Linked DNA regions of Duganella dendranthematis. The protein of the gene in region 1 interacts with the protein of each later gene in a pairwise test. Links are inferred from orthologs where the notes say so. Each region holds a gene or a part of one and is shown on either strand. Other genes may lie near its edges. The genes, in order: HH213_RS01175 and HH213_RS02505.

Region 1 (14,803 bases):
GCCGGCCATCACCAGCGCGTGGGCGATGAAGAAAAACACACAGCTAAAGACCACCAGCAGCATCGACGGCGAACCAATCGGCTTGTCGTTCCAGTTGGACAGGAAGGAATAGCTGTTCGTCCCGCGCCACACATCGTGCAGCGCCAGCACCAGCAGCACAGCCAGCGCCGCCAGCAACCAGGCAGCCGCCTGGCGCGGCGCCAGATGGCCAAGGCTGGAGACCAGCAATACCGGCACTATCAGCAGCACGGTCAGCAGCGGCGCCATCAGGTACGGCGCGGTGGCCGGCCAAGCCACATCGCGGCTGGCGGCGTATAGCCAATACAGCAGCAGTCCCTGCACCAGCCCCACCGCCAGCCGCGCCGCCATCACCTTGCGGCTGACCTGCGCCTCCAGCGCGATCTCGTTGTGTTCCATCTTTTCCGTCCAATGATGATGAATCCGATTATTTTAACAATTTAGCATGGATGACCGGGCAGGCGTGGAGGCGCTATAATCAAAGACTATGAATCCACTTCTCGACAAGCTGCATCCCTACCCGTTCGAAAAACTGCGTCTGCTGTTTGAGCAGGTTACGCCCGCCCCCGAGTACAAGGCCATCAGCCTTGGCATGGGTGAACCCAAGCATCCGACGCCCAAGTTCATCGAGCAGGCGCTGGCCGACAACCTGTCCGGTCTGGCCGTCTATCCCACCACCATCGGTTCGCCCGAGATGCGCGCCGCCATCGCCGGCTGGCTGGAACGCCGCTACAACCTGCCCAAGCTGAATCCCGCCACCCAGGTGCTGCCGGTGAACGGCTCGCGCGAGGCGCTGTTTGCGCTGGCCCAGGCGGTGATCGACAAGGACGCCAAATCGCTGGTGGTCAGCCCGAATCCGTTCTACCAGATCTATGAAGGCGCGGCCTACCTGGCCGGCGCCGAGCCGTACTTCATCAATTCCGACCCGGCGCGCAACTTCGGCTGCGACTACGACAGTATTCCGGCCGAGGTATGGCAGCGTGTGGCGCTGCTGTTCGTCTGCTCGCCGGGCAACCCGACCGGCGCCGTGCTGTCGCTGACCGACTGGGAAAACCTGTTCGCGCTGTCGGAACGCTACAACTTCATCATCGCCGCCGACGAGTGCTATTCCGAGATCTATCAAGGCGAACCGCCGCTGGGCGCGATGGAAGCGGCGCATCAACTGGGCCTGGCGACCATCGACAAACCGTATGCGCGCCTGGTGGTGTTCAGCAGCCTGTCCAAGCGCTCCAACGTGCCGGGCATGCGCTCGGGCTTCGTGGCCGGCGACGCCGACGTGCTAAAAAAATTCCTGTTGTACCGCACCTATCACGGCGGCGCCATGAGCCTCTCCGTGCAGGCTGCGTCGATCGCGGCGTGGAACGACGAAACCCATGTCGAACAAAACCGCGAACAATACCGCGCCAAGTTTAACGCCATCACGCCTTTGCTGAAGGAAGTGCTGGATGTCGAACTGCCGGACGCCGGCTTCTACCTGTGGGCTGACGTCAGCCGCACCGGCCTGTCCGACACCGAATTCGCCCAGCGCCTGTACGCCGAATATAATGTCACCGTACTGCCGGGCAGCTATCTGGCGCGCGAAGCGCATGGCGTCAATCCCGGCCGCAACCGCATCCGCATGGCGCTGGTCGCCGAAACGGCGGAAGGTCTGGAAGCGGCCCAGCGCATCGTCCAATTCTGCAAGTCCCTTAATAAATAAAGAGTCCATCATGAGCCAACAACTCCAGAACATCATCGAAACCGCCTGGGAAGACCGCGCGAACATCAACCCGTCCAACGGCGCCGCCGAACTGCGCGAAGCAGTCAACCACGTGCTGGCTGGCCTGGACGCTGGCACCATTCGCGTAGCCGACAAAGCCACCGGCGCCTGGGTAGTCAACCAGTGGGTCAAGAAGGCCGTGCTGCTGTCGTTCCGCCTGGAGAACAACGTGGTCCTGCCATCGGACGGCACCATGCAGTTCTACGACAAGGTGCCGACCAAGTTCGCCAACTACACCGCTGACGATTTCGCCAAAGGCGGCTTCCGCGTGGTGCCGCCAGCCGTGGCGCGTCGTGGTTCCTTCATCGCCAAGAACGTGGTGCTGATGCCGTCGTACGTCAACATCGGCGCCTACGTCGATGAAGGCGCAATGGTCGACACCTGGGCCACCGTCGGTTCGTGCGCGCAGATTGGCAAGAACGTCCACCTGTCGGGCGGCGTCGGCATCGGCGGCGTGCTGGAACCAATGCAGGCCAATCCGACCATCATCGAAGACAACTGCTTCATCGGCGCCCGTTCGGAAATCGTCGAAGGCGTGATCGTCGAAGAGAACTCGGTGATCTCGATGGGCGTGTACATCGGCCAGTCGACCAAGATCTACGACCGCGCCACCGGCGAAGTGACCTACGGCCGCGTGCCTTCGGGTTCGGTGGTGGTATCGGGTTCGCTGCCATCGGAAGACGGCAAGTACTCGCTGTACTGCGCGGTGATCGTCAAGCGCGTTGATGCGCAGACCCGCTCCAAAACCAGCATCAACGAACTGCTGCGCGGCGTTTAATGTAGTACAAACCGGAGATTCGCCATGGCCATGGACCGCCTGTTCCAGCTGATGAAGGAAAAAAACGCGTCGGACATGTTCTTCGCGGTGAACTCTCCGGTTCACATCAAGATCAACGGTAACCTCATCCCGATCAACCAGCAAAAGCTGGAGCCGGAAAACATCCATGCCCTGCTGGCGGAAATCGCCACGCCGGAGCAGATGGACGAACTGGCTGACACCAATGAATTGAATATGGGCGTGTCGGTGCCGAACCTGGGCCGCTTCCGCCTGTCGGCGTTCAAACAGCGCGGCAGCATTTCCGCCGTGTTCCGTTTTGTGCCCGCCACCATCCCGCTGCTGGCCGATTTGCAGCTGCCGCCGGTGCTGGCGGACCTGATCATGGAAAAGCGCGGCCTGCTGCTGCTGGTGGGCGCCACCGGCTCGGGCAAATCGACCACCATCGCCTCGATGCTGGATCACCGCAACGACCTGCGCTCCGGCCATATCCTGACGCTGGAAGATCCGATCGAGTACCTGTTCCGCAACAAGAAATCCATCGTCAACCAGCGCGAGATCGGCAGCGACGCCAAAGATTTTTCGACCGCGTTGCGCAACTCGATGCGCCAGGCGCCGGACTGCATTCTGATCGGCGAGATCCGCGACAAGGAAACCATGGCGGCGGCGCTGGCCTATGCGCAGTCGGGCCACCTGGTGCTGGCGACGCTACACGCCAACAACAGCTACAACGCGCTGAATCGCATCATCAGCTTCTATCCGATCGAGAATCGCCCTGCCCTGCTGCAGGATCTGTCGAGCGCCATCAAGGCGATTGTGTCGCAGCGGCTGGTGCGCTCGGTCAACGGCGGCACGCGTTCGGCGGCGGTGGAGGTGATGGTCAATACGCGCTATATCTCGGACTTGATCGAGAAAGGCGAAATCGGCCAGATCAAAGAAGCGATGGAGAAGAGTCTGTCACCCGGTTCGCAATCGTTCGAGCAATCGCTGCTCAAGCTGGTGCAAGATGGGCTGATCAGCCAGGACGAAGCGCTGGCCAACGCCGATTCGGCCACCAATCTGCTGTGGCTAATAAATAACGGCCCGGACAGCAAAACCGCCCAGGCCGAACCGGAGGCCAAGCCGCCCACCAGCGAAGCCTCCTTCACCGAATTCACCCTGAATACTTGATTGAGGTCCATATGAGCCAACCTGTCTACGACATTCCATTGCGCCGCATTGACGGCGAAGAGACCAGCATGGGTGCCTATCGCGGCAAAGTCGTGCTGGTGGTGAACGTGGCCTCCGCCTGCGGCCTGACGCCGCAGTACGAAGGTCTGGAAAAGCTGTACGAGGAAAAGCAGGCCCAGGGCCTGGTGGTGGCGGGCTTCCCAGCCAACGAATTCGGCGCACAGGAGCCGGGCACCAACGAAGAAATCGCCGCCTTCTGCACTAGCAAATTCAGCGTCAAGTTTCCGCTGTTTGAGAAGATCGTTGTCAAGGGTCCGGGCCAGCATCCGCTGTACCAGCGCCTGATCGAGGAACAGCCGCAGGCGCAGGAAAAGCCGGGCAGCGACTTCCGCGCCAAGCTGGCCGGTTACGGCATCAAACAGGACAACCCGACCGACGTGCTGTGGAACTTTGAGAAATTCCTGATCAGTAAAGACGGCAAGGTTGTCGGCCGCTTCGCGCCGGACACCACCACCGACGACGCCTTGCTGAAGGAAGCGATCGAACGCGAACTGCGCGCCTGATTGACGCGGCGGCGGATTGCATACTCAACACCAAAAATTTCATGAGTAAAAAGCAGCTGGGACATAGCAGCAAATTCCTATCGCTGATATTGCGGCATGCGCCCGAAACGATAGGCATCCAACTGGATAACAACGGCTGGGTGAGCATTTCGGCGCTGCTGAAACAGGCGGCGAAACATGATCATTCGATCAACCGTGCCAAGTTGGACGAGATTGTGGCAACGAGCGACAAGAAGCGCTTCGCCGTCAGCGACGATGGCCTGTCGATCCGAGCAAATCAGGGCCACTCCATCGCTAGCATCGACCTGGCCTTGCCGCCGGAGACACCACCCACCATCCTCTATCACGGCACGGCCAGCCGGTTCATTAATTCAATCAAGGCCGACGGACTGCGTGCAGGCTCGCGCAACCATGTCCATTTGTCGCTGAACCAGGAAACCGCAACTGCGGTCGGTTCGCGCCACGGCAAACCGGTCATCCTGCAAATCCGGGCCCAGGCGATGCAACAACATGGTCATTTGTTCTACATTTCCGATAACGGCGTCTGGCTAACCGCTGCGGTTCCAGTGGACTTCATTGACTTTCCCGCTGCCGTTTAAGCAGACTACAACTATCAGGCCGGGCGTGAGCCATGGTATCCTACCGGGTCCAACTTCCCCGACCTATCATGACCATTACCGTCTACGGCATCCCGAACTGCGATACCGTCAAAAAAGCGCGCACCTGGCTGGCCGAACATCAGCAGGAATTCGTGTTCCATGACTTTAAAAAGCAAGGCCTGAGCCGCGACATCGTCGCCGGCTGGCTGCAGCAGCTGTCGCGCGACGTGCTGGTGAACCGCAAGGGCACCACCTGGCGCGCGCTGTCCGATGAGCGCAAGGCATCCATCGTCGACGACGACGCGGCCATCGCGCTGATGCTGGAAAACCCGTCCGTAATCAAACGTCCGGTAATGGACAACAACGGCGCCTTCTCGGTCGGTTTCTCCGACGCGCAATACCAACAAATTTTCAATGGCTGATATGACTCCCTCCAAGACCCTGGCGCTGACCGAAAAACTGATCTCCCTGTCGTCCGTCACGCCCGACGACAAGGGCTGCCAGCAGCACCTGATCGACCTGCTGACGCCACTGGGCTTCGCCTGCGAGACCATCGAATCGAACGGCGTGACCAATCTGTGGGCGCGGCGCGGCACGACCTCGCCGGTGATGGTATTCGCCGGCCATACCGACGTGGTGCCGACCGGCCCGGTCGAGCAATGGCGCTCGCAGCCCTTCACGCCGACCCACCGCGACGGCAAGCTGTATGGCCGCGGCGCGGCCGACATGAAAACCTCGATCGCCGCCTTCGTCGTGGCCTGCGAAGAGTTCATCGCCAAGCACGCCGATCACAAAGGCTCGATCGCCTTCCTGATTACCAGCGATGAAGAAGGTCCGGCCACCGATGGCACGGTCATCGTCTGCAATCTGCTCAAAGAGCGCGGCGAGACGCTGGACTACTGCATCGTCGGCGAGCCAACCTCGGATGAAACGCTGGGCGACATGATCAAGAACGGCCGCCGTGGCTCGCTGTCCGGCAAGCTGACCATCAAGGGCGTGCAAGGCCACATCGCCTATCCGCAGCTGGCCAAGAACCCGATCCATCTGGGCGCGCCGGCACTGGCCGAACTGGCGGCCGAAGTCTGGGACCACGGTAACGAGTACTATCTGCCGACCTCCTGGCAGATGTCCAACATTAACGCCGGCACCGGCGCCAATAATGTGATTCCGGGCGAGATGGTGGTCGACTTCAACTTCCGCTTCTCCACCGCCAGCACCCACGAGGAGCTGAAACGCCGCGTGCACGCCATCCTGGACAAGCACCACCTCCATTACGACATCAAATGGGCGCTGAGCGGCTTGCCGTTCCTGACTCCGCGAGGCACCCTGAGCGATGCGCTGTCGGCGGCGATCAAGTCGGAAACCGGCGTTACCACCGAATTGTCGACCACCGGCGGCACTTCGGACGGCCGCTTTATCGCGCAGATCTGCCCTCAGGTGATAGAATTCGGGCCTCCCAACGCAAGTATCCACAAGATCGATGAGCATATCGAGCTGCGATTTGTCGATCCGCTGAAGAATATCTATCGCCGCACGCTGGAAAACCTGCTGACGTAAATAGCAGCGCGGCGTGGGCTCCGATGACCGTTTTACCGAGATAGCCATGAACACGACTCTATTCACCACGCCGCGCGACCTGCTGCGCTACGCCGTCACCCGCTTCAACACCGCCAAGCTGTTTTTCGGCCATGGCAGCACCGAAGCGTATGACGAAGCAGCCTATCTGATCCTGCACACGCTCAAGCTTCCGCTGGACCTGCTCGATCCTTTCCTGGATGCGAAGCTGCTGCCGGAAGAAGTGGCCGCGGTGCTGGCCGTGATCGACCGCCGCACCAACGACCGCGTGCCGGCTGCCTACATCACCAACGAAGCCTTCCTCGGCACCTACAAGTTCTACGTCGACGAGCGCACCATCGTGCCGCGCTCCTTCATCGCCGAACTGATTCCGGAATACTTCGCGCCTTGGGTCAACGAGCCTGAGAATGTGTCGAACATCCTGGAACTGTGCACCGGGTCCGGCTGCCTGGCCATCATGATGGCCGACGCTTTCCCGGATGCCGCCGTCGATGCGGTCGATATCTCGGCCGATGCGCTGGAAGTCGCCAAGCGCAACGTCGCCACCTACGAACTGGAAAACCGTCTGACGCTGATCCAGTCCGACCTGTACGCCAATGTGCCGAACAAGAAGTATGACCTGATCATCACCAATCCGCCTTACGTGAACTCGGCGTCGATGAGCAAGCTGCCGATGGAATACCGCGCCGAGCCTGAACTGGCGCTGGACGGCGGCAAAGACGGCATGGACCTGGTGCGCCGCATCGTGGCAGGTGCCGCCGAACGTCTGACCGACGATGGCCTGCTGATCGTCGAAATCGGCAATGAAAAGGAATACGCCGAAGCTGCATTTGGTGAACTTGGCCTGACATGGCTCACCACCAGCAATGGCGACGACATGGTCTTCCTGCTGACCGCCGACCAGTTGAAACTCTAAAAATAACCCGCGTCCTTCCCGCGCAGGCGGGAATCCATGCTGAGTATGGATCCCCGCCTCCGCGGGGACGACGGTATCGAGAACATGCAATGATCCGTTTTAACCAAGTAAGCCTGATGCGCGGCATAAAGCCGCTGCTGGAACAAGTCGACGTTACCCTCAACCCCGGCGACAAGATTGGCCTGATCGGCGCCAACGGCGCCGGCAAATCCAGCCTGTTCGCGATGATGCGCGGCGAGCTGCACCCGGACCAGGGCGATATCGACTTCCCGGCCAAGTGGCGTGTCGCCTACGTGGCGCAGGAAACCCCGCCGCTGGAACGCGCGGCGCTGGACTACGCCATCGATGGCGACGTCACGCTGCGCAAGCTGGAAGCCGAACTGGCGCGCCTGGAGTCCGAACCGGAAACCACCGAGAACGGCATCGCCATCGGTGAAATCTACAGCGAGCTGGCCGACGCCGACGCCTACACCGTGCAGTCGCGCGGCGAACAGCTGCTGCTGGGCCTTGGCTTCTCGCTGGACCAGATGCAGCAACCGGTGGCCAGCTTCTCCGGCGGCTGGCGCATGCGTTTGAATCTGGCGCAGGCGCTGATGTGCCCTTCCGACCTGCTGCTGCTCGATGAGCCAACCAATCACCTGGATCTGGACGCGATCATCTGGCTGGAAGACTGGCTGAAACGCTACCCCGGCACGCTGCTGATCATCTCCCACGATCGCGACTTCCTCGATGAAATCGTCAACGTCGTGGTGCACATCGATGAGCGCAAGCTGAAACGCTACTCGGGCAACTACTCGGCCTTCGAACGTCAGCGCGCAGCGCAGATGATCCTGGCCGCCGGCGCGCTGGAAAAGCAGCAGCGCAAACGCGCCCACCTGGAATCGTTCGTCAACCGCTTCAAGGCGCAAGCCTCCAAGGCCCGTCAGGCGCAGAGCCGCATGAAGGCGCTGGCCAAGATGGAAGAACTGGCGCCGTTGCGCGCCGCCGCCGAATTCTCGTTTGAATTCCGCGAGCCGCTGAGCGCACCGAATCCGCTGCTGGTGATGGAAGACGTCGATGCGGGTTACAAGATCGAAGACCAGGCGACCGGCGAGATCACGCACAAGACCATCGTCAACAACATCAACTTCTCGCTGCAGATCGGCCAGCGCATTGGCCTGCTGGGCGTGAACGGCGCCGGTAAATCGACGCTGATCAAGACCATCGCCGGCGACATCGCGCCGCTGACCGGCGAGTCAACCACCGGCAAGGGCCTGAACATCGGTTACTTCGCCCAGCACCAAGTGGAGATGCTGCGTCACGACGAATCGCCGCTGTGGCACTTGGCGAAGATCGCGCCGACCGTGCGTGAGCAGGAACTGCGCAACTTCCTGGGCGGCTTCAACTTCCCGGGCACCATGGTCACCAGCTCGATCGCGCCGTTCTCCGGCGGCGAGAAAGCGCGCCTGGCACTGGCGCTGATCGTCTGGCAGCGCCCTAACCTGCTGCTGCTCGATGAACCAACCAATCACCTGGATCTGGAAACCCGCGAAGCGCTGACCGAAGCGCTGGCGCAGTTCGAAGGCACGCTGGTGGTGGTATCCCACGATCGCCACCTGCTGCGCGCCACCACCGACCAGTTCATCATTGTCGCCGACGGCAAGCTGCAACCGTTCGACGGCGACCTGGATGACTACAAGGATTGGCTGTTCCAGACCAAGCTGGGTAAAGGCACCGACGTGCTGCCGGCGGCGGGCAAGGAAAACAAAACCGCGTTCCCGGTGCAGTCGCCGGTCGCGCCGGAAAAGGCTGCGGTTGACGCGCCGGTGGTCAACACCAAGGAACAGAAGCGCAAGGAGGCGGAAGAGCGCCAGCGCCTGTCCGCGCTGCGCAAGCCGCTGGAGCAGAAAATCAAGCGCCTGGACGAGCAGATCGCCAAGCGCACGACACAGAAGGCGGAAGTGGAAGCCAAGCTGGGCGAAGAGTCGATCTACGACGCCGCCAACAAGGCCAAGCTGAAGCAGCTGCTGGCCGACCAGACCTTCTTCAACAAGGACCTGGGCGAGCTGGAAGCCCAGTGGCTGGAGTTGAATGAGCAGATGGAAGCGCTCGGCTAAGCTTTAGCCGCTAGGCTGCCTGGCGGGCGCCGAACTGCACTTTGCGGATGGACATCAGCTTATCGATGTCCACCACGATCAAACGGCGTCCGTCCACCTCTCCCAACCCGATCAGATAATCCACCGCCGCCGCGCCGGCAATCGGTTCGATCTGGTCCAGCTTCAGCGCGACGATGTCCGTCACGCCATCCACCACCATCCCCATCACGCAGCTGGACAGCTTGAGAATGATCACGTCCGTCAGTGGATCATGCTGCGGCGGGCGCGGACCGAAGGCGATGCGCATATCGACGATCGGCATGATCACGCCGCGCGACACCACCACGCCGCTGATAATCTCGCCGTCATCTGACGAGAAGCGTTCCAATGCCTGTAACGGCCGCAGTTCCTGCACCTTGCTGAAATCCAGCGCGTAATCGAGTCCGCCGAGCCGGAATACCAGATACTGCTGCGCCTCAGCGGCGCTGGCCTGCGTGGTCGAGGAAGACATGTTGATCCTTTCGTTCGGAGAACAGCAAGTGCCATCCTAACCGCGCACGCCGTTGCTGGCGTTGACAGGCATCAACCTTCCCCGGCGCGTTGGCGTGTTTGCTACAATCGCCGCATGAACCAGATTAATCCCGATGAAGTGGAATTCACCGCCATCCGCGCCCAGGGCCCGGGCGGGCAAAATGTGAACAAGGTGTCGAACGCCGTGCATGTGCGCTTCGACATCGCTGCGTCGTCGCTGCCCGACCATATCAAGCAACGCATGCTGGCCCTGCGCGACAGCCGCCTTACGCGCGAAGGTGTGGTGGTGATGAAGGCGCAGCAGTCGCGCAGCCTGGGAGCCAACAAGCAGGACGCGTTACGCCGCCTTCAGGAGATGGTCGACAGCGTGGCCGTGCTGCCCGCAGTGCGCCGCGCCACCAAGCCTACGCTCGGGTCGCAGCGCCGGCGCCTGGAAGGCAAGAGCAAGGACGGCGAGAGAAAACAACTGCGCGGCAAGGTCGTCCTGTAACCACAGGTCGCTTGCCGCTCAGGCCTTCTTTTGCAGGAGGTCCGGATTCTGGTGAAGGTAGACATCCGCTGCCGCGCTGCCGGGATTGGCCGCCAGCGTCCAGTCGCCGCTCTTGATCTCGGCGGGTCGCTCGTCAAGCTGGCTGCCCATATTGACGCCAAAGCTGTAGCGCAGCTCCGGATTGCGCAACGAAAGCCGCTCCAGCGCTTCAAAGATGATGCGCACGTCAATTTCGTTTGAGCTGTCGGTGAGGCTTCGCTCCAGCCGCCCGACCAATTCGGCATTGACGCTGCGGCCAGCTTTGCCGGCTTCTGCCTTCAGCTTTTCGAACAGCGTGAAGGGCATACGGAATTGACTGCGGTAGATATTTGACATGGCGTTATCTTGGCATTAACCGGGAAAACTGGCTAGTGACAGGAAAACTTTAAATAGTGACACTTCATCTAAATTCATACAAAAGCCACGCCGCCAGCTGGTGCGCACCAAGCGCCAGCAAGGCAATGAAGAAGCAGCGACGGAACACCACTGGCGGCATCCGGCCCCGCAGCCACTGACCCAGTTGCATGCCGGCGAAGGCCGGAACCAGCGCCAGCAGAGATTGCCCTGCCGCCGTCACATGCCACTCACCGCGCGCGGCCAGCATGGCGGCCAGTGCCAGCGTGGAGACGGTGAAGGCCATGCCCATGGCCTGGATCAGATCCTCCTTGTCCAGATTGAGCGCTTGCAGATAAGGGGCCACCGGCATCACGAAAACGCCGGTCACCCCGGCCATGATGCCGGTGGCGGCGCCGGCCAGCGGCCCGGCCCAGCGTTCGGCGCGCGGCGCCACCCGCATGCGCCAGCCGGTCAGTCCAAGCACGCTGTAGGCCAGCAAGGCCACGCCGAGCACCGCGCCGCTCCATGCCGCCCCAGCCAGTAGCGGCGCGCAGCCAGTGCCCACACATACCGCCAGCAGCAGCCATCGCAAGCGCCGCCACAGCGGGTACAGCGCAGTCCCGGCCGCCAGCTGCCATACATTCGTAATCGACGAAGGCACAATCAATAGCGCCGCCGCCTCCAGTGGCGACATGTGCAGGGTCAGCAGTGCCACCGCGACCGTCGGTAAACCCATGCCGGTCACGCCCTTCACCAGGCCGGCCAGCACGAAGACAAGCGCAATAAATAAAGTATCCATGCCCGCTATTCTGCGCCGCCGGCACGCGCTTGAAAATCTGGCTTATACTGAGGCAGACTTCGGATTATCCATAGGCTATGCGCTTCGACCTGACCGATCTTAAGCTGTTCATCCATATCGCCGACAGCGGCAGCATTACGGCTGGCGCGCAGTTGGCGCATCTGGCGCTGCCCTCGGCCAGCGCCCGCGTGCGCGGCATGGAGGAAGCGCTGGACGTGCCGCTGCTGCAACGCGGCCGGCGCGGCGCCGAGCCCACCGAGGCCGGCCGCACGCTGCTACAGCATGCGCGCGCCATTACCCGCCAGGTGGAGGACATGCACGCCGATCTGGCGCAATTCGCTACCGGCTTGAAAGGCCAGGTGCGGCTGCTGTGCAATACCTCCGCCATGACCGAGTTCCTGCCGGACGCGCTGGCTGCGTTCCTGAAAACCCATCCGCAACTGAGCATCAACCTGGAAGAGCGCCTGAGCCGCGACATCGTGCAAGCGCTGGCCGACGGCGTGGCGGACATCGGCATCATCTCGGACGCGGTGGACCACGCCGCACTGCAAACCTTCCCCTTCCGCGACGACCCGCTAGTGCTGGCAATGGCGCGCAGCCATCCGCTGGCACACACGCTGGGACACAAGCGCCACATGGGGTTTGCCGATGCGCTGGACCACGACTTTATCGGCCTGGCCGGCGACAGCGCTTTTCAGCAGCAAGCTGTCGAACAAGCGGCCCGGCTGGGCCGCCGACTGCACTGCAAGATCCGCCTGCGCAGTTTTGAAGCGATGGCCCGCATGGCCGCCAGCGGCGCCGGCCTGGCGCTGCTGCCGGAAAGCGCCGCTCACCGCAGTCCGGACGAACTGCGCATCGTCAAGCTAAGCGACGCCTGGGCCGACCGCAAACTGCTGGTCTGCGTGCGCGACGAAGCCGCACTGCCCGGCTACGCGCGCGAGCTGCTAGCAGTTCTGCGGGCGGATTAGTGCCGTGTAGTGTGGATTAGTGCCGCTTAGTGCAGTCTAGCGCGAATTAGTATGGCGCGGCCGGCGCACTAGTTTTCAGCATACGGCGCCCAGTTGATCGGCCCCACCGGGCCTGAGTGCAGCACGGTCATGCCCGGCGTGGCGGTGCGCACCTTGGCTTTCAATTCCTTGGCCGGACGATCGTAGGGCGGCGGTTCGCCGGGCACAAAGCTCATGGTCCGCAGCAGCACGTCGCCGGTGATCAGCTCCACCGTGCAGCGCGAGCCGCGTATCAGCGCGGACTTCTGCCGCTGTACCTGATCGACCTCGCCCTGCGCCTGTTCCTGCTGCACCTGCGCCGCCTTGATCGCCAGCGAAATCTTCGCCACCTGGCGCAGCGACGGGCCGACCGCTTCCGCCATCTTCTGGAACAGCGGCAGCTGCTCCGGCGTCAGCACCACCTCGCGCTTGCGCACGCGCGTGGCCAGCGTCAGGTAGTTGCGCACTTCGGTCTGGCCGGTGATGGCGTCCATCTCGGCCTTGCGCGCATCCGCCTCGCGCGCCGCGTGCTGCACCTTGGGCTGCAACTCGGCGATCTTCTTGTCGAACTTTGTGGTATCCGGCACCAGCGCGTACAACAGCATCTCGTTCTGCTTGCGCGGACCGGCGTGCACAATCTCGATCTTGCGGGCGGCGATGGCGCAGCCTTCGGCCACCTTGATGACCACTTCATCGGCCATGATCTCGCAGTTACTGGCCTCGCCGATCACCACCCGGCTGCCGGAGATGATGCAGCTCTCGGCACGCGTCAGGGCCACCTCACCGCGCTTGGTTTGCAGCACCGCGCCGGATGCCACGCCACGCACGCGGATCGCGCCGTCGGCGTTGGTGACGGTGCCGCCCATCAGGTTTTTACTCAGCAGCACATCGCCACCGCGCGAGACGATATTCCCGAACACGTCGCCGTGGATGGTGATGTTGCCGCCTTCGACCATGCGCTGCTCCTGCACGTCGCCGAATTCCTCGTACTCGCCGGTCAGCTGCAAATTGCCGGTGGTGCGCGCGCTAACGCCTTCGCGGCTGATGATCTTGGGACCGATCGACAGGCGCTTGGTGGCCGGGTCCACACTCAGAAAACCTTCGACCGCCGACACCAAAAATTCACCGCCGCGCAGGTTCTCGATCACCGTACCATCGCCGGCCACGCTGGCCAGTTCGATATCCTTGGGCAGCGGCGGCTCCAGCACCAGTCCTGACAACTCATACCCGCGCACGCCCGCCGCGCGCGGCATCTTGCGCAGCAGCTTGACGTTCGGCTTCACCTGCGGGAAGCGGTTCTGGAACGATTGCAGATCCAGCCGGCCGTCGCCCATGTCCTTGGGCGCATTGCTGCGATGGATATCCTGCGACACTTCGACAATGGCGGCGTCCTTGCCCGGCACCGCGTTCAGGCGCCGCGCGACGATGATGCGCGCCAGCCGCCCGGTGGCAATGACGTCGCGCACCGCCGGCGCATCGATGCCGAAGCGGATGCCCTTGACCCACATATCAGCGACGAATTCGTCGAAGTTCAGGCGCGCCGGTTGCGGTGGCATGTCAGGGACGTCGAAGAACACCGGCTCGAAATAGTATTCCGCCTCGCCGTTGATGACCTTGACCGTCTTGTACAAGGCGCGGCGCGGCGCGTGGAATGGTTCGATGGAATCGGCGAAACGCAGCAGCGGCTGGTCGCGCAGGTTTTCCGGCAGATCCGGGCCAACGTTGTACAGCATCTTGCTGAACACCGCGTAATCCAGCCCGGCGAAATAGGCGCTGCCGAGGAACACCTGGCTGGCCGCCAAAGCGCAAGCCACCGCCGATGCATCGCCCTTGAAGAAGATGCCGTCGGCGCGCTTGACGATCGCTGTCGGGAGATCGCCTTCCGCAGTTGGTTCCAGCGCCGTCGCGTCGTCTGACACAGTCTAATCCCCAGGAAAATGTACGTCGGGCCAGCGCGCCATGGCGCGTCCCCTTCACTTTTTGATATTAGCCCAAGATTAGCATGTTACGCCGGGCTTGCGCCAGCCGCTTCAAGGCGATGCCGGCCGCAGGCGCGGATCCAGGTGCCAGTCCAGCGCGCCGGCACTGTCGGCAAACAGCAACTGGCCGCCGCTGGGCGTGCCGCGCAGGCGCTGCTTCAGATCCTTGGGCGGCAGCTGCCGCAGCGCCGCC
Region 2 (15,219 bases), 300 kb from region 1 along the record:
GCACACCATGGTGCACGAGCAGATGCAATTCTTCTTCCGCGGCTTCCGTCGCGACGCGCACCCGATGTCGGTGCTGGTCGGTACCGTCGGCGCGCTGGCGTCGTTCTACCACGACTCGCTGGACATCAACGACGCCGAACAGCGTGAAATCTCGGCCATCCGTCTGATCGCCAAGATGCCAACCCTGGTGGCGATGGCGTACAAGTACTCGATGGGCCAGCCTTTCATGTACCCACGCAACGACCTGTCGTACTCGGCCAACTTCATGCGCATGATGTTCGGCAATCCGTGCGAAGAATACAAAGTCAACGACGTGCTGGTGCGCGCGCTGGACCGTATCCTGATCCTGCACGCTGACCACGAACAGAATGCTTCGACCTCGACCGTGCGTCTGGCCGGTTCGTCGGGCGCCAACCCGTTCGCCTGTATCGCTGCCGGTATCGCCTGCCTGTGGGGCCCTGCCCACGGCGGCGCCAACGAAGCGGCACTGAACATGCTGAAAGAAATCGGCTCGGTCGACAACATTCCTGCCTTCATCGCTCAGGTGAAAGACAAGAACTCCGGCGTCAAGCTGATGGGCTTCGGTCACCGCGTCTACAAAAACTTCGACCCACGCGCCAAGCTGATGCGTGAAACCTGCTACGAAGTGCTGGAAGAGCTGGGCCTGCAAGACGACCCACTGTTCAAGCTGGCGATGGAACTGGAAAAGATTGCACTGAACGACGAATACTTCGTGTCGCGCAAGCTGTACCCGAACGTCGACTTCTACTCGGGCATCGTGCAATCGGCGCTGGGCATTCCAGTGTCGCTGTTCACCGGCATCTTCGCGATGGCACGCACCATCGGCTGGATCGCCCAGTGGAACGAAATGATCGCCGATCCGGAACAGAAAATCGGCCGTCCACGTCAACTGTTCGTCGGCGCCACCGTGCGCGACGTACCACCGCTGGACAAGCGTTAATCTTTGGATTGACGTCGCAATAAAAAACGGGCTTCGGCCCGTTTTTTTTTCGTCTGACGTCGGGAGTGTTGCTTACTTGATCTGCGCCAGCACCTCGACCACCGCCTGGGTGACGGCGGCGGGTTTGTCGCCCTGGATGCCGTGCGATGCGCCGGGCACGACGCGCTGTTTGCCCTTGCTGGACAAGGCGGCGAGTTCTTTGTGGATTTTCTCGTTCTCGTCTTCCATCGCCTTGTTGACGGCGCTTTGCGGCTTGGACGGATCCATGTAAGGACTCACGCCGCGCGTCAAGACGACCAGCGGCAGGTCGCCGAACGGCTTGCGCAGGGCGCGCAACTGGTTGTCGCTGGTGTCGTAGGCGTTGGCTTCGTCGACCCGCGTGCGCCAGTAGGACTTGGTCATCATCGCCGCCTTGACCTGCTTGCCCAGCACCGGCCCGTAGTATTGCGCCGGGTCGCCGATGCAGCTGTCTGCCGCATCGCTGCCGGGTTTCATGCCTTTGTTCGCAGCGTCCAGACACTGCTGGTCGTGCTCCTTGACCATCGCATAGATCTTGTTGATGAAGCCTTGTGACGCCTTATTGCTGCGCGTGGTTTCGTCTTCGCTCTGCGGCTCGACCAGCACAAGTCCTTTCACCTCGCCGGGGTAGCGATAGCTGTACACCTGCACATTACTGCCGCCTAAGGAATTGCCGACCAACAGATACGGCGGCTTGATGCCTGCCACCGACAAGGCCTTGTGCAGATCCTCTGCCGCGTTTTCCGAGGTATTTGGGCGGGGAGCAGGATCACTGAAGCCGAAGCCGGCTCGGTCGTAGGTGCAGGCGCGCGTGTGCCTGGCCACCTCGGGCTGGACCTTGAACCATGCCCAGCCGGCATCGCCCGCCGGGCCATCGAAGACCACCGTCGTGCTGCCGGTGCCGGCGCAGAAAAGGTTGATGTAGCGGCCGCCGATATCGACGCGCTGATGCGGCTTGGCGAAAGCGTCAGTCGTGGGGAGTGCTGCAGCATGTGCCAGCAGCGGCAGGATAACAGGGAGCGCACAAACCAATTTCTTCATTTGAGTCATGTGTTCTGATTTTCCTGCAGCAGTTGGTGGAAAATGGCGCGGCTATCGTCGTCGATGCGGAGAAATTGCACGCCGGTCTTGAAGCCCAGTTCGGCGTCGGGATCGCTGTAGACGATCTGGCCCATGGCCAGCACGTTGTGGTCGGTGTCGCCCAGCTGCACCTTGAAGGACACCGCGCAGTATTGCGCCAGACGCAGCTGGCTGTCGGTTTGCAGGCTGATGCCGCCATGTGACAGGTCCAGCGTCTGGACGGTATGACGGGTCTCGTCGGTCATGGTCAGCGTGGCCGGCTGGCGGACCGTCTGGCGTCGGGCTGTGCGGGCTTTCTGCGTCATGATGCTACTGGAAGTTTGATTATGGAAAGATTATCACACTCTTCCATTGCGGCGGTCAGGACGTAGCACCAATAACCACCAACACAACACTCCCAGCGTCACTTGCGGCAAGTTGAACAGGAATTTGTCGAGCGTGACGTCGCGCCGCTGCGGCCAGGCGGTGTTGGCGGTCTCGGCGATGATGTTGGTGTGATAGAAGCAGGCCGCCAGCAGGAATAGCGCAGCGATGCCCCAGATGGCCGGCAGGCTGGTGATGCGATGGCGCAGCAGCGCCGCCACCGGATAGATCAGCACGCAGCAGAACACATACGCAAACAGATTGGCCGGCAGGTTGGCCAGATCGAAGTGGGGCAGCACCACCGGCACCGCGCAAATCGCAACTGCCAGCATTACGGCAAGGATGGGATGGGCGCGAGCGGCCACGACGACAAATGTGAGTTCATTATTCAAATTAGGTGGACAAGGGCACCATTGTAGCTGGGCTTTGTCTGCGTGATTCAGGTGTTGAAAAGATCTTGCGTTCGTGCAATACGGGAAAAGCTTAAGTTAAGCAAAATTGCCTTGTTCTTTCAACCTACGCATCGATTGAATGAGGAGCTCTGATGAAAATTTCCCTATCTGGCAAGTGGATGTTGGCGATAGTGTTTTTGTCGATGAATTGTGCTGCACCAGCGCTAGCGCAAAAAAACACGTTGTTTTCATTGCCAGTTACATCCGCAACTTACGCTATCAATGGTCAAGTGGATTGGGCGGGGGCGAATTTGGCCGACTGGAGTGGGCCAATTGTCGTTTTGATTAATCCCGGCGAGCCTATTAACCGAGATGGATGGCAGCTCAAAGATCTGGACTCTGCTTTTAACGAGCGTTCGGTTCTGGAAGAGTTGTCGCAAGTATTTGTCCAAGAAGGCATGGCTGTCGTGCGCTTCGATAATCCTGGCGTCGCCACACCACAAGAAATGTGTCGGCAGGTCGTATCAACCCAGGCCTTCGATGAGGAGAAGATGCAGCAATACTGCGTGAATACCGACATTTATGCTTCTTTGGCTGGCCCCAAATTGGTGGCAAGTATTGAGAGAGTTCTGAATCACGTTCAGAATTTAGCGCCCAAAAGCAAGCAACTCGCCTTGCTTGGCATTCGTGAAGGGATTGTGCATGCCGCCGCCATTGCTGAAAGGCAGAATATCAAGATCTCTGCATTGATTGCCTTAGGCGCGTCCGGTGAAAGTCCTAAGGCGACGATGCGTTGGCGCATAGTTGAAAGGCCGATAGGCATTCTTCCTTTATTCGATGCCAATCATGACCAAGTAGTGACAAATGATGAGATCGAGAAAGGATACCAAGCTGGAATCGGCAATTTTATTGCAATCGATGATTGGCTAAGCAGTGATGGCAAATGGACGCCTCAAACGCACCCGGAATTTGAGCGTTATTTCGAAGAGTGGTACGCAGGAGCACTTGAGCGATTTATACAGAGTGAGGATGAAGACGGTATTGGGGGGAACCGTGCAGTGCACGGTGTTTTCATCCCTTCAATAGCGGCCAGGATAAACAAGCAGTATTTTCTGGATGCCTTGTCGCCGCTCGATGTGATGCAGGAGAAGGCGATACCCGGTTTGTTTTTCTGGGGAGAGAAAGGAGATGAGATTAACCTTGTCCGGCAACAGGAATTGATCTCAGCTAAAACCAATGCTGGTGCATTTATTTGGTCTGAGATTTTCCCACGCCGTTATGCGCTGTTGTCAGCGCGCTCAAATAATGACTGGCCCGAGAAGCCGTTTATGCGCCGGTTGGCTGTGGGCAGCAGGGATTTTTTAGCTCAGTCATTAAGGCGTAGTGATGCAAAGAAGTGAGCAGATACGGCTACTTTTCCTGGTCCAGCAAGGCCTGGATTTCTTCGCGTTCTTTTTTGCTGACGTGGCCACCGCGCAGGGCGGCCAGGACCAGCGCTTTGCCGGAGCCGGCGAAAGCTTTCTGGATCAGGTCTTTCAGCAGATTGGTCTGGACCGAGTCCTGCTCCTGCACCGGCGAGTAGACGTGGGCGCGCTGGCTTTCGTCGCGGTTCAGCAGGCCTTTGGTGTGCATCACTTGCAGCACGCGCAGCACGTTGGCGTAGCTCGTCTCCGGACGCGTTTCCAGCGCGGCTTCGTGCACTTGCCGCGCCGTGGCGGGGCCGAGCGCGAACAGCAGGCGTAGCATCTCCAGTTCGGCAGCGGTCGGTTTGGGCAGATTGGTACTCATGGATGTAGAATAAAATATCTAGAACGGATTGTCTAGCTGTTCTTTGATGTCGTTGAAGTGCGGCAGGCCTTGCTGGCAGGCGGCTTGCAATTCACGCAACGCCGCTGGCGCACTGTCGCTGCGGTCCAGCAGTTCTTCCAGCAGGTTGCCGAAGGCGCGTACTTCCAGCGTTTGCAGTGCGGCGGCTTGCGGGCCGGCCGGGTCATAGAACGAGGCAGCGCCAAAGTCGCCCAGCAGGGTGTTCCCGTGCTCGTCGTGCAGGATGTTGTGGCCATACAGGTCGCCGTGCAGGATGCCGTGCGCGTGCAATTGCGCGGCGGCGGAGGCGATGCCACGGGCGATGCGCAAGGCGGCGGCCAGCTCGAAGCGTTTATCATCGGCGTAGATGTCGCGGGTGCAGCTATCCAGGCTCGGCGGCCCAGCCAGGTTGTGGAAGGCCGGCGAGATCAGCGACATCACCAGGCCGTGGGCGCCGTCGGGATGCCCTTCAACATGGCCAAGGATGGGAATCAGGTTGGGATGGCCGCCGGCGCCGAGGCAGGCTGCCATTTCGCTTAGCGGCGAGCCGTCGCTGGTCATGGCGCCTTTGAAGAGTTTGACGGCGACCGGTTCGGCGGCGTCAGCACTACGTTGCCAGTCGGCGCGGTAGATGACGCCGGATGCGCCTTCGCCCAGCTTGTCGCGCAGCGTCAGCATGGACCAGTCAATCGCGGCCGATGGTGTGTGGACCAGCGCGTCTTCATGCTGCTCGCTGAAGGGATTGCCGGCATAAGCCAGCCATGTCAGGCGCGGTAGCGATAGCAGCCAGTCCGGCAGCGCGCTCAGCTGGTTGCTGGCGATGCGCAGCAGTTCCAGTTTGTGCAGCTGCGCCATGGAGTCGGGCAGGGCGCGCAGGCGGTTCCCGGCCAGCATCAGCTTCTGCAACTGCGGACGTTCGCCCAGCGCGGCCGGCAATTCCTCGATCTGGTTATCGGTGAGTACCAGCCAGCGCAGTTGCGGTGGCAGCGCGGCAGCGGGCACATCGCGGATCTGGTTAGCCTTGAAGCCGACCATGGTGAGTGCCGCGCAGCCGCCTACGGCCGCCGGCAGTTCGGTAAATTGATTGTCCGAGCAGAACAGGATGCGCAGCTTGTGCAGCCGGTGCAGATCGTCCGGCAGCGACGACAGGGCATTGCCGGTCAGATCGAGGATTTCCAGCGTGTCGGCCAGCGCAAAGATTTCGCGCGGGAATTCGGTGAGGCCGCAGCGCATCGACAGGCGTTGGACGCCGGCCAGCGCGCCGCTGCGCAACTGCTGCAGAGTGTGCATGAGAGGGGACGGTAAAGACGACGGCGCAGTGTATCACTTCACCGTCATCGTTGGCGGCCGCTTAGCCCCTCGGGCTTACCACTTCATTTCGCCCTTGGCCACCTTGGCGCTGATGTCGAGCGCGCTTTCCAGTCCGGCGCTCGGGTACAGCGCTTTCATGCGGGCGATCAGCGCCGCCGAGTTGGCGGCCTTGGCGGTTTCCGCTTCAAACTTAACCAGGTAATTGCGGGTGTAGCTGACCGACTCCGGCGTCAGCGGCAGGCCCGGCGCAAAGTGGCCCGGCACCACGGTCGCCGGCTTCAAGGCGGCGATGCTGTCCAGCGTTGCCAGCCATTGCTTGCGCGAGGCTGGCGTTTGCGAGTCGGCGGTCCACACGTGCAGGCCGTTGAACACCGCCACGCCGCCCACCACCGCCTTGATCGACGGAATCCAGACGTAGTGCTGTTCGATCTTCAGTGTTTGGCCTTCCAGCGTCAGGTCGCCTTTCAGTGGCTGCGGCACGATTACTTCCTTCGGCGCGTTGTCCTTCAGGATTGGACCCCAGTAGGCGACCTTGGCGTCCTTCTTGGCCTGAATGCCGGCGATAACGTGCGGCAGCGCGACCAATTTGGCGTCCGGGAAGGCGGCGTGGATGACGTCCAGGCCGAAGTAGTAGTCCGGGTCGTCGTGGCTGATATAGATGGTGGTCAGGTGCTTGCCGCTCGCCTTGATCTTATCGGCCAGTTTCACCGCCTCTGCGCGCGAGAACTGGGTGTCGAGCAGCACCGCATCCTTGTCGCCGGTCACCAGCACCGAGGCCACCGGGAAGATGGCGGCTTCGCCAGGATTGAACACTTCCAGCTTCAGCGGCGCCGCTTGGGCGCTGATGGCGGTGGCGAGGGCGGCGGTCAGCAGGGCTTGTTTGAACATGGTCACTCCAGAAAAGTAAGAATGCCGCCATCTTAAATTTCTCAAACCGATAGAAAAATACGGTAATCTGGCTTTGTTAATTGCATATATCGGACGAATCATGGATCGCATCACTGCCGCCCGCGTGTTTGTCAGCATTGCCGAGCGCGGCAGCATGATCGCCGCAGCCGACGCATTGGATATGTCGCGAGCCATGGTCACCCGCTATCTGGCCGAGATGGAAGAGTGGGCCGGCGCCCGTCTGCTGCACCGGAGCACCCGCCGCCTGAGCCTGACCGACGCCGGCGACCTGACGCTGGCGCGTTGCCGCCGCATGCTGGAACTGGCGGACGACATGGCGGTGTCCGCTGGCGTCGATGCCGACACCCCCGGCGGCCTGCTGCGCATCACCTGTTCGCAGGCGCTGGCGCAGGCGGAGCTGCTGGGCGCCATCAGCGAATATCTGAAGCGCTACCCGCGCACCGCGGTCGACCTGCAGATGAGCAACCGCGCCGTCAACCTGATCGAGGAGCGCATCGACCTGGCGCTGCGCGTCACCAACACGCTGGAGCCCAACCTGGTCGCGCGCCAGCTGGGCGTGTGCGATTCGGTGGTGTGCGCCGCACCATCGTATCTGGATCAGCATGGCACACCGCAGCTGCCGCAAGACCTGGCCGCTCACAACTGCCTGACGTACACCTATTTTGGCAAAAGCCTGTGGCAATTTACCGATGCCGACGGCGCGGCGCTGTCGGTGCCGGTCAGCGGCAATCTGTCGGCCAACGAGGACTTCATCGTGCTGAAGGCGGCGGAGCAGGGCGGCGGCATTGCGCTGCAGCCGCTGTACAGCGCCGGCCCGCTGATCCGCGCAGGCAAGCTGGTGGCGTTGCTTCCTGGATACACTCCCTTAAGTATGGGAATCTATGGCATTTACACTTCGCGCCAGTACATGTCGCCGGCCTTGCGCGCCATGCTGGACTTATTGTTAACGTGGTTTGGCAGCGAGCGGCAGAGCCAGCATCGGCGCGGCTTAAGTTAGCATTAATGCTGCAAGTTTCATCGGTATTTTTCCGCACATATGGTTGTTGGGATACAATACCGGTGCTATGCTGAAGGACCCGTTTTAGGTAAGACCCGAACAAAAGCCCTTCCCCCACAACTTGATGTGCAATCCGCTAACCGGTCAGGCCGTGTCGCGGAAGGTTAGACCAACCCGCTAATTCCTCGCGAAACGCGAAGAAAGGTGAGCAAGAATGATGCAACAATATACGTCCAACTCCTACCTGTTTGGTGGGAACGCCCCGTACGTTGAAGAACTGTACGAAGCGTATCTGAACAACCCAGGCTCGGTGCCAGATAACTGGCGCTCCTATTTCGACGCCATGCAACACGTGCCGGCTGTCGATGGTTCCAACAAACCGGACGTCGCCCACGCCTCCGTGATCGCCTCCTTCGCCGAGCGCGCCAAAGCTGGTCCAATCCGCACCGTTACCGCCTCGGCCGATGCCGAAATGGGCCGCAAACGCGTCGCCGTGACCCAGCTGATCGCTGCTTACCGCTATCTGGGTTCGCGCTGGGCCAACCTGGATCCGCTGCAACGCCAGGAACGTCCAAGCATCCCTGAGCTGGAGCCAAGCTTCTACGGCTTCACCGATGCCGACATGGACACCGTGTTCAACGTCAGCAATACTTACTTCGGGCCAGAGACCGCGACCCTTCGCGACCTGCTCAATTTCCTGCGTGATACCTACACCCGTTCGATCGGTGCAGAGTACATGTACATTTCCGACCCGGCCGAAAAGCGCTGGCTGCAAGAACGTCTGGAGTCGATCCGCTCGACCCCGAACTTCACCCCGGAAAAGAAAAAACACATTCTGGAGCGTCTGACGGCGGCCGAAGGCCTGGAACGTTACCTCCACACCAAATACGTCGGCCAGAAGCGTTTCTCGCTGGAAGGCGGCGAAACCTTCATCGCGTCGATCGACGAGATCATCCAGCGCGCCGGTGAAAAGGGCGTGCAAGAGATCGTGATCGGCATGGCCCACCGCGGCCGTCTGAACGTACTGGTCAACACCCTGGGCAAAGCGCCGAAAGACCTGTTCGAAGAATTCGAAGGCAAGCACGGCGACGACCTGCCGGCCGGTGACGTCAAATACCACCAGGGCTTCTCGTCGGACATCTCGACCGTTGGCGGTCCGGTCCACCTGTCGCTGGCGTTCAACCCGTCGCACCTGGAAATCGTCAACCCAGTCGTTGAAGGTTCGGTCAAAGCCCGTATGGATCGCCGCGGCGACCACGGCGGCAAACAAGTGCTGCCGATCCTGGTACACGGCGACGCCGCATTCGCCGGCCAGGGCGTGGTCATGGAAACGCTGAATCTGGCGCAAACCCGTGGCTATGGCACCGGCGGTACCGTGCACATCGTCATCAACAACCAGATCGGTTTCACCACCTCCGATCCGCGCGACGCCCGTTCGACCATCTACTGCTCGGACGTGGTCAAAATGATCGAAGCACCGGTGCTGCACGTCAACGCCGATGATCCTGAAGCCACCGTGCTGGCATCGCAAATCGCGATGGACTACCGCACTGAGTTCGGCAAGGACATCGTGGTCGACATCATCTGCTTCCGCAAACTGGGCCACAACGAGCAGGACACCCCAGCGCTGACCCAGCCGCTGATGTACAAGAAAATCGGCCAGCACCCAGGCACCCGCAAGCTGTACGCGGACAAACTGGTTGCCCAGACCGTGATCGCGGCCGATGGCGGCGAACAGCTGCAAGCCGCTTTCCGCGACGCCATGGACGCCGGCAAACACACCGTCGATCCAGTCATCTCCAACTTCAAGAACAAGTACGCGGTCGACTGGCTGCCGTTCCTGAACAAGAAATGGACCGACGCTGCCGACACCGCCGTGCCGCTGACCGAACTGAAACGTCTGGCCGCGCGCATCACTACCGTGCCGGAAGGCTTCAAGGTCCACTCGCTGGTCGAGAAGGTACTGGGCGACCGCGCTGCCATGGGCCGTGGCGAACTGAACCTGGACTGGGGCATGGGCGAACACCTGGGCTTCGCGTCGCTGGTATCGTCGGGCTACGCCATCCGCCTGACCGGTCAGGACGCCGGCCGTGGTACCTTCACCCACCGTCACGCCGTGCTGCACGATCAGAACCGTGAACGTTGGGATGCCGGCACCTACGTGCCGCTGCAAAACGTCGCTGAAGGCCAGGCGCCATTCACCGTGATCGACTCGGTGCTGTCGGAAGAGGCAGTGCTGGGCTTCGAATACGGGTACTCGACCGCCGAGCCAAACACGCTGACCATCTGGGAAGCCCAGTTCGGCGACTTCGTCAATGGCGCCCAGGTGGTGATCGACCAGTTCATCAGCTCCGGCGAAGTGAAGTGGGGCCGCGCTTCGGGTCTGGTGATGCTGCTGCCACACGGCTACGAAGGCCAGGGTCCAGAGCACTCGTCGGCACGTCCAGAGCGTTTCCTGCAACTGTGCGCAGACAACAATATGCAAGTGGTACAGCCGACCACCGCGTCGCAGATCTTCCACGTGCTGCGTCGTCAGATGGTGCGTCAGTTCCGCAAGCCGCTGGTAGTCATGACGCCGAAATCGCTGCTGCGTAACAAGGATGCAGGTTCGCCACTGTCGGAACTGGCCAAAGGCGCGTTCCAGACCGTGATCGGCGAAGTCGACGAGAGCATCGACGCCAAGAAAGTCAAACGCGTGATCGCCTGCTCGGGCAAGGTCTACTACGACCTGGTCAACGCGCGCAAAACCCGCGGCCAGAGCGATACCGCCATCGTGCGTATCGAACAGCTGTATCCGTTCCCGCACAAGGCCTTCGCTGCCGAACTGAAAAAGTTCCCAGCGGCGACCGAAGTGGTGTGGGCGCAGGATGAGCCGCAGAATCAGGGCCCATGGTTCCAGATTCAGCACAACATCTTCGAGAGCCTGGAGTCGGGCCAGCGTCTGGCGTATGCCGGCCGCCCAGCTTCCGCATCGCCAGCGGTCGGTTACTACGACAAGCACTACGCTCAACAGAAAGAGCTGCTGGAAACCGCTTTCTCGAAGCTCAAAGGCTTCATTCTGACGAAATAAGTTTTAATTTATTGAACGGAGCGCCGTCCTGCTACGCGGGGCGGCGCCGCAAAAACAAATAACGGAGTTTTTCAAATGGCAAAAATCGAAGTCAAAGTTCCTCAGCTGTCGGAATCGGTCGCAGAAGCAACCATGCTGACGTGGCATAAAAAAATCGGTGACACCATCACCCGCGACGAAAACCTGATCGACATCGAAACCGATAAAGTGGTTCTGGAACTGCCAGCACCGGCCGCTGGCGTCCTGGTGGAAATCATCAAGGGCGACGGCAGCACCGTAGTGGCTGACGAATTGATCGCCATCATCGATACTGAAGGCACCGCCGCCGCCGTTGCGCCAGCCGCTGCCCCGGCTGCCGCCGCTCCAGCCGCCGCTGCTGCACCAGCCGCTGCCCCAGCCGCAGCCACCGGTGGTTCGAAAGGCGACGTGGCGATGCCAGCCGCCGCCAAGATCCTGTCGGAAAAAGGCCTGAGCGCTGGCGATGTCGCCGGTTCGGGCAAAGACGGCCGCGTGACCAAGGGCGACGCCCTGGCCGCCGGCGCCAAAGCGCCAGCCGTTGCACCACTGGCCGCACCAGCCGCCAAGCCAGCACTGGCACAAGTGGCCGCACCAGCCGCCGCCAACCTGGGCGACCGTCCTGAAGAGCGCGTGCCGATGAGCCGCCTGCGCGCCCGTATCGCCGAGCGACTGATCCAGTCGCAATCGACCAACGCCATCCTGACCACGTTCAATGAAGTGAACATGGCGCCAGTGATGGAACTGCGCAACAAGTACAAAGACAAGTTCGAAAAAGAGCACGGCGTCAAGCTGGGCTTCATGTCGTTCTTCGTTAAAGCCGCTGTGGCCGCGCTGAAGAAATACCCAATCATCAACGCTTCGGTGGATGGCAACGACATCGTCTACCACGGCTACTTCGACATCGGTATCGCTGTCGGTTCGCCACGTGGCCTGGTGGTGCCGATCCTGCGCAACGCCGACCAGATGTCGATCGCTGAAATCGAAAAGAAAATCGGCGAATTCGGCGCCAAAGCCAAAGACGGTAAGCTGACCCTGGACGACCTGACCGGCGGCACCTTCTCGATCTCGAACGGCGGCACCTTCGGTTCGATGCTGTCGACCCCGATCATCAACCCACCGCAATCGGCGATCCTGGGCGTGCACGCGACCAAAGACCGCGCTGTGGTGGAAAACGGCCAGATCGTGATTCGTCCAATGAACTACCTGGCAATGTCCTACGACCACCGCATCATCGACGGCCGCGAAGCCGTACTGGGTCTGGTGGCCATGAAGGAAGCGCTGGAAGATCCTGCACGTCTGCTGCTGGACCTGTAATAAGTACCGGCGACCCCGGTAGACCGGGGTCTGACCCCGTACGGGGTCAGACCCCAGGCTTGCAGGGGTTAACTAGGAGGATCATGAATGAGCGTTGCGGAAGAAATCAAACGTTTGCATGAACTGCACCAGGCGGGCGCGCTGTCGGACGAAGAGTTCGCGGCCGCCAAGGCCCGGCTGCTGAACAGCGGTCCCACACCGGGCCTCGGCGGCGACGCCGATCTGTGGCGCCTGCGCCGCTCGCACACCGACCGCTGGCTCGGTGGCGTCTGTGGCGGCCTGGCGCGCGTCAGCGGCGTCGAGTCGTGGATCTGGCGCTTGCTGTTTGTGCTGTTCGTCTGCACCTTTGGTTTCGGTCTCGCCATCTACATTCTGCTTTGGATCTTCGTTCCAGAAGACGAACTGATTGGAAATTAAAAAATGAGTAAACAATTTGACGTAGTAGTTATCGGCGCCGGTCCTGGCGGTTACATCGCCGCGATTCGTGCTGCCCAGCTGGGTTTCTCGGTTGCTTGCGTGGACGCGTGGGAAAATGAAAAAGGTGGCCCGGCGCCAGGCGGCACCTGCACCAACGTTGGCTGCATCCCGTCGAAAGCGCTGCTGCAATCGTCGGAACACTACGAGCACGCCGGTCATGCGTTCAAGGAGCACGGCATCGATGTCGCCGGCCTGTCGCTGAACCTGCCGCAAATGATCAAGCGCAAGGATAACGTCGTCAAGCAAAACAACGACGGCATCCTGTTCCTGTTCAAGAAAAACAAAGTCACCTTCTTCCACGGCCGCGCTGCGTTCGCTGGCGCCGCCACCGCTGACGGCTACCCGCTGACGATCTCGGCGCCTGCCAACGAGACCATCAACGCCAAGCAAGTCATCGTGGCCACCGGTTCCAACGCCCGTGCGCTGCCAGGCGCGGAGTTCGACGAACAACTGATCCTGTCGAACACCGGCGCGCTGACCATCGGCGACGTGCCGAAGCAGCTGGGCGTGATCGGCGCCGGCGTGATCGGCCTGGAAATGGGTTCGGTATGGCGTCGTCTGGGTGCTGAAGTGACCGTGCTGGAAGGTCTGCCGACCTTCCTGGGCGCCGTGGACGAGCAGATCGCCAAGGAAGCCAACAAGCTGTTCACCAAGCAGGGCCTGAAGATCAACCTGGGCGTCAAGATCAACAAGGTCACCAAGGGCGACAACAACGTCACCGTTGAATTCGACAACGCCAAGGGCGAAGCCAACACCGCCGTGTTCGACAAGCTGATCGTCTCGATCGGCCGTACCCCGAATACCGACGGCCTGGCTGCTGACAAAGTCGGTCTGGCGCTGGACGAGCGCGGTTTCGTGGCCGTCGACGGCGACTGCAAAACCAACCTGCCAGGCGTGTGGGCAATCGGCGACGTGGTACGTGGCCCGATGCTGGCGCACAAAGCGGAAGAAGAGGGCGTTGCCGTGGCCGAGCGTATCGCCGGCCAGCACGGTCACACCAACTTCAACACCATTCCTTGGGTGATCTACACCTCGCCGGAAATCGCCTGGGTCGGCAAAACCGAACAGACGCTGAAGGCCGAAGGCGTGGCATACAAAGCCGGCACCTTCCCATTCCTGGCGAACGGCCGCGCACGCGCGCTGGGCGACACCGCCGGTATGGTCAAGTTCCTGGCCGATGCCAACACCGACGAAATCCTGGGCGTGCACATCATCGGCCCAATGGCGTCGGAACTGATCTCGGAAGCCGTTGTCGCGATGGAGTTCAAGGCTTCGGCTGAAGACATCGCGCGCATCTGCCACGCTCACCCATCGCTGTCGGAAGCCACCAAAGAGGCGGCACTGGCGATCGACAAGCGTACGCTGAACTTCTAAGCTGGATTTGTTGTAGCTAGCAGGGCGGGCCACCATGGCCCGCCGTTTTTATTTGCGCAGATTGAAACCATGAACGTCGAAGAGTACTACCACCACGCGCTGGCCCAGCGCGACTACAAGGCCGATGAGGCACAACAGCGCGCGATCACCCGTCTGCAGCAATGCTATGACGAGTGGGTGGCCTACAAGGGGCAGCGTTCCAGCACCTTCAAGCGCCTGATCAATCGCCCGGCCGTGCCGAAAGGCGTGTACATGTGGGGCGGAGTGGGACGTGGCAAGTCGTTCTTGATGGACAGCTTCTACTCGGTGGTGCCGCTGGTGCGCAAGACGCGTTTGCACTTCCACGAATTCATGCGCGACGTGCACCGTCAATTGGACGAACTGCGGGGCGTGGCCGATCCGCTGGACGAAGTGGCCAAGCGCATCGCCAAGAAATACCGGCTGATCTGCTTCGACGAGTTCCACATCTCGGACGTGGCCGACGCCATGATCATGTACAACCTGCTGAAGGCGCTGTTCGACAACGGCGTGTCCTTCATCATGACCTCGAATTACGATCCGGAGCTGCTGTATCCGGATGGCCTGCATCGCGACCGCATTTTGCCGACCATCGCGCTGCTGTACGAAAAGCTGGACGTGATGAACATCGACGCCGGCATCGACTATCGCGGCCGCGCGCTGGAGCAGGTCGAGGCGTATTACACGCCGCTCAACGCGCAGACCGACAAGGCGCTGCGCGACGCCTACGCCAGCGTGGCCGAAACCGCCGACGAAGATCCGGTGATCCGCATCGAGGCGCGCGAAATCCGCGCGCTGCGCCGCGCCGGCACCATCATCTGGTTCGACTTCAACACGCTGTGCGGCGGCCCGCGTTCGCAGAATGATTACCTGGAAATCGCCAGCCGTTTCCATACCGTGATATTGTCAGGGGTGCCGATGATGTCGGCGTCCATGTCGTCCGAAGCACGCCGTTTCACCTGGCTGATCGACGTGTTCTACGACCAGGGCGTCAAGCTGCTGATGTCGGCGGAAGTGGAGCCGGAAGAGCTGTACACCAACGGCGCCATGGCCAACGAATTCCATCGCACCGTGTCGCGCATCGTCGAGATGCAGTCGCGCGAATACATGG

Evidence for each region.
Region 2: the proteins of HH213_RS01175 (region 1) and HH213_RS02505 interact in binary tests that used the Escherichia coli proteins (3 or more experiments, as listed by UniProt). The link is inferred for Duganella dendranthematis from one-to-one orthologs.

The regions. Positions count from the first base shown.
Region 1 is NZ_CP051684.1:220,338-235,140, forward strand. What follows is about bases 7,003-9,967. They hold HH213_RS01175 (ATP-binding cassette domain-containing protein), read left to right. Parts: upstream 7,003-7,464; coding sequence 7,465-9,471; downstream 9,472-9,967. Other genes in these bases: prmB (50S ribosomal protein L3 N(5)-glutamine methyltransferase), read left to right, coding at 7,003-7,375; HH213_RS01180 (chemotaxis protein CheW), read right to left, coding at 9,482-9,961. In the rest of the region: HH213_RS01130 (DUF4153 domain-containing protein), read right to left, coding at 1-417; dapC (succinyldiaminopimelate transaminase), read left to right, coding at 506-1,717; dapD (2,3,4,5-tetrahydropyridine-2,6-dicarboxylate N-succinyltransferase), read left to right, coding at 1,728-2,555; HH213_RS01145 (PilT/PilU family type 4a pilus ATPase), read left to right, coding at 2,580-3,722; HH213_RS01150 (glutathione peroxidase), read left to right, coding at 3,734-4,285; HH213_RS01155 (RNA 2'-phosphotransferase), read left to right, coding at 4,327-4,884; HH213_RS01160 (ArsC family reductase), read left to right, coding at 4,953-5,306; dapE (succinyl-diaminopimelate desuccinylase), read left to right, coding at 5,308-6,441; more of prmB, read left to right, coding at 6,488-7,002; alternative ribosome rescue aminoacyl-tRNA hydrolase ArfB, read left to right, coding at 10,076-10,471; HH213_RS01190 (Arc family DNA-binding protein), read right to left, coding at 10,490-10,816; HH213_RS01195 (sulfite exporter TauE/SafE family protein), read right to left, coding at 10,911-11,645; HH213_RS01200 (LysR family transcriptional regulator), read left to right, coding at 11,723-12,613; HH213_RS01205 (flagellar assembly protein A), read right to left, coding at 12,682-14,550; HH213_RS01210 (flagellar assembly protein A), read right to left, coding at 14,662-14,803. UniProt on the Escherichia coli protein: Genetic data indicate it may be involved in ribosome assembly or function.
Region 2 is NZ_CP051684.1:520,704-535,922, reverse strand. The notes cover bases 7,727-11,107. They hold HH213_RS02505 (2-oxoglutarate dehydrogenase E1 component), read left to right. Parts: upstream 7,727-8,051; coding sequence 8,052-10,907; downstream 10,908-11,107. Other genes in these bases: odhB (2-oxoglutarate dehydrogenase complex dihydrolipoyllysine-residue succinyltransferase), read left to right, coding at 10,983-11,107; HH213_RS02510 (LysR family transcriptional regulator), read left to right, coding at 7,727-7,837. In the rest of the region: gltA (citrate synthase), read left to right, coding at 1-961; HH213_RS02545 (alpha/beta hydrolase), read right to left, coding at 1,034-2,020; HH213_RS02540 (PilZ domain-containing protein), read right to left, coding at 2,026-2,364; HH213_RS02535 (hypothetical protein), read right to left, coding at 2,398-2,754; HH213_RS02530 (hypothetical protein), read left to right, coding at 2,967-4,214; HH213_RS02525 (BlaI/MecI/CopY family transcriptional regulator), read right to left, coding at 4,225-4,602; HH213_RS02520 (leucine-rich repeat-containing protein kinase family protein), read right to left, coding at 4,621-5,910; HH213_RS02515 (MBL fold metallo-hydrolase), read right to left, coding at 5,986-6,819; more of HH213_RS02510, read left to right, coding at 6,920-7,726; more of odhB, read left to right, coding at 11,108-12,239; HH213_RS02495 (PspC domain-containing protein), read left to right, coding at 12,327-12,656; lpdA (dihydrolipoyl dehydrogenase), read left to right, coding at 12,660-14,090; cell division protein ZapE, read left to right, coding at 14,160-15,219. UniProt on the Escherichia coli protein: E1 component of the 2-oxoglutarate dehydrogenase (OGDH) complex which catalyzes the decarboxylation of 2-oxoglutarate, the first step in the conversion of 2-oxoglutarate to succinyl-CoA and CO(2).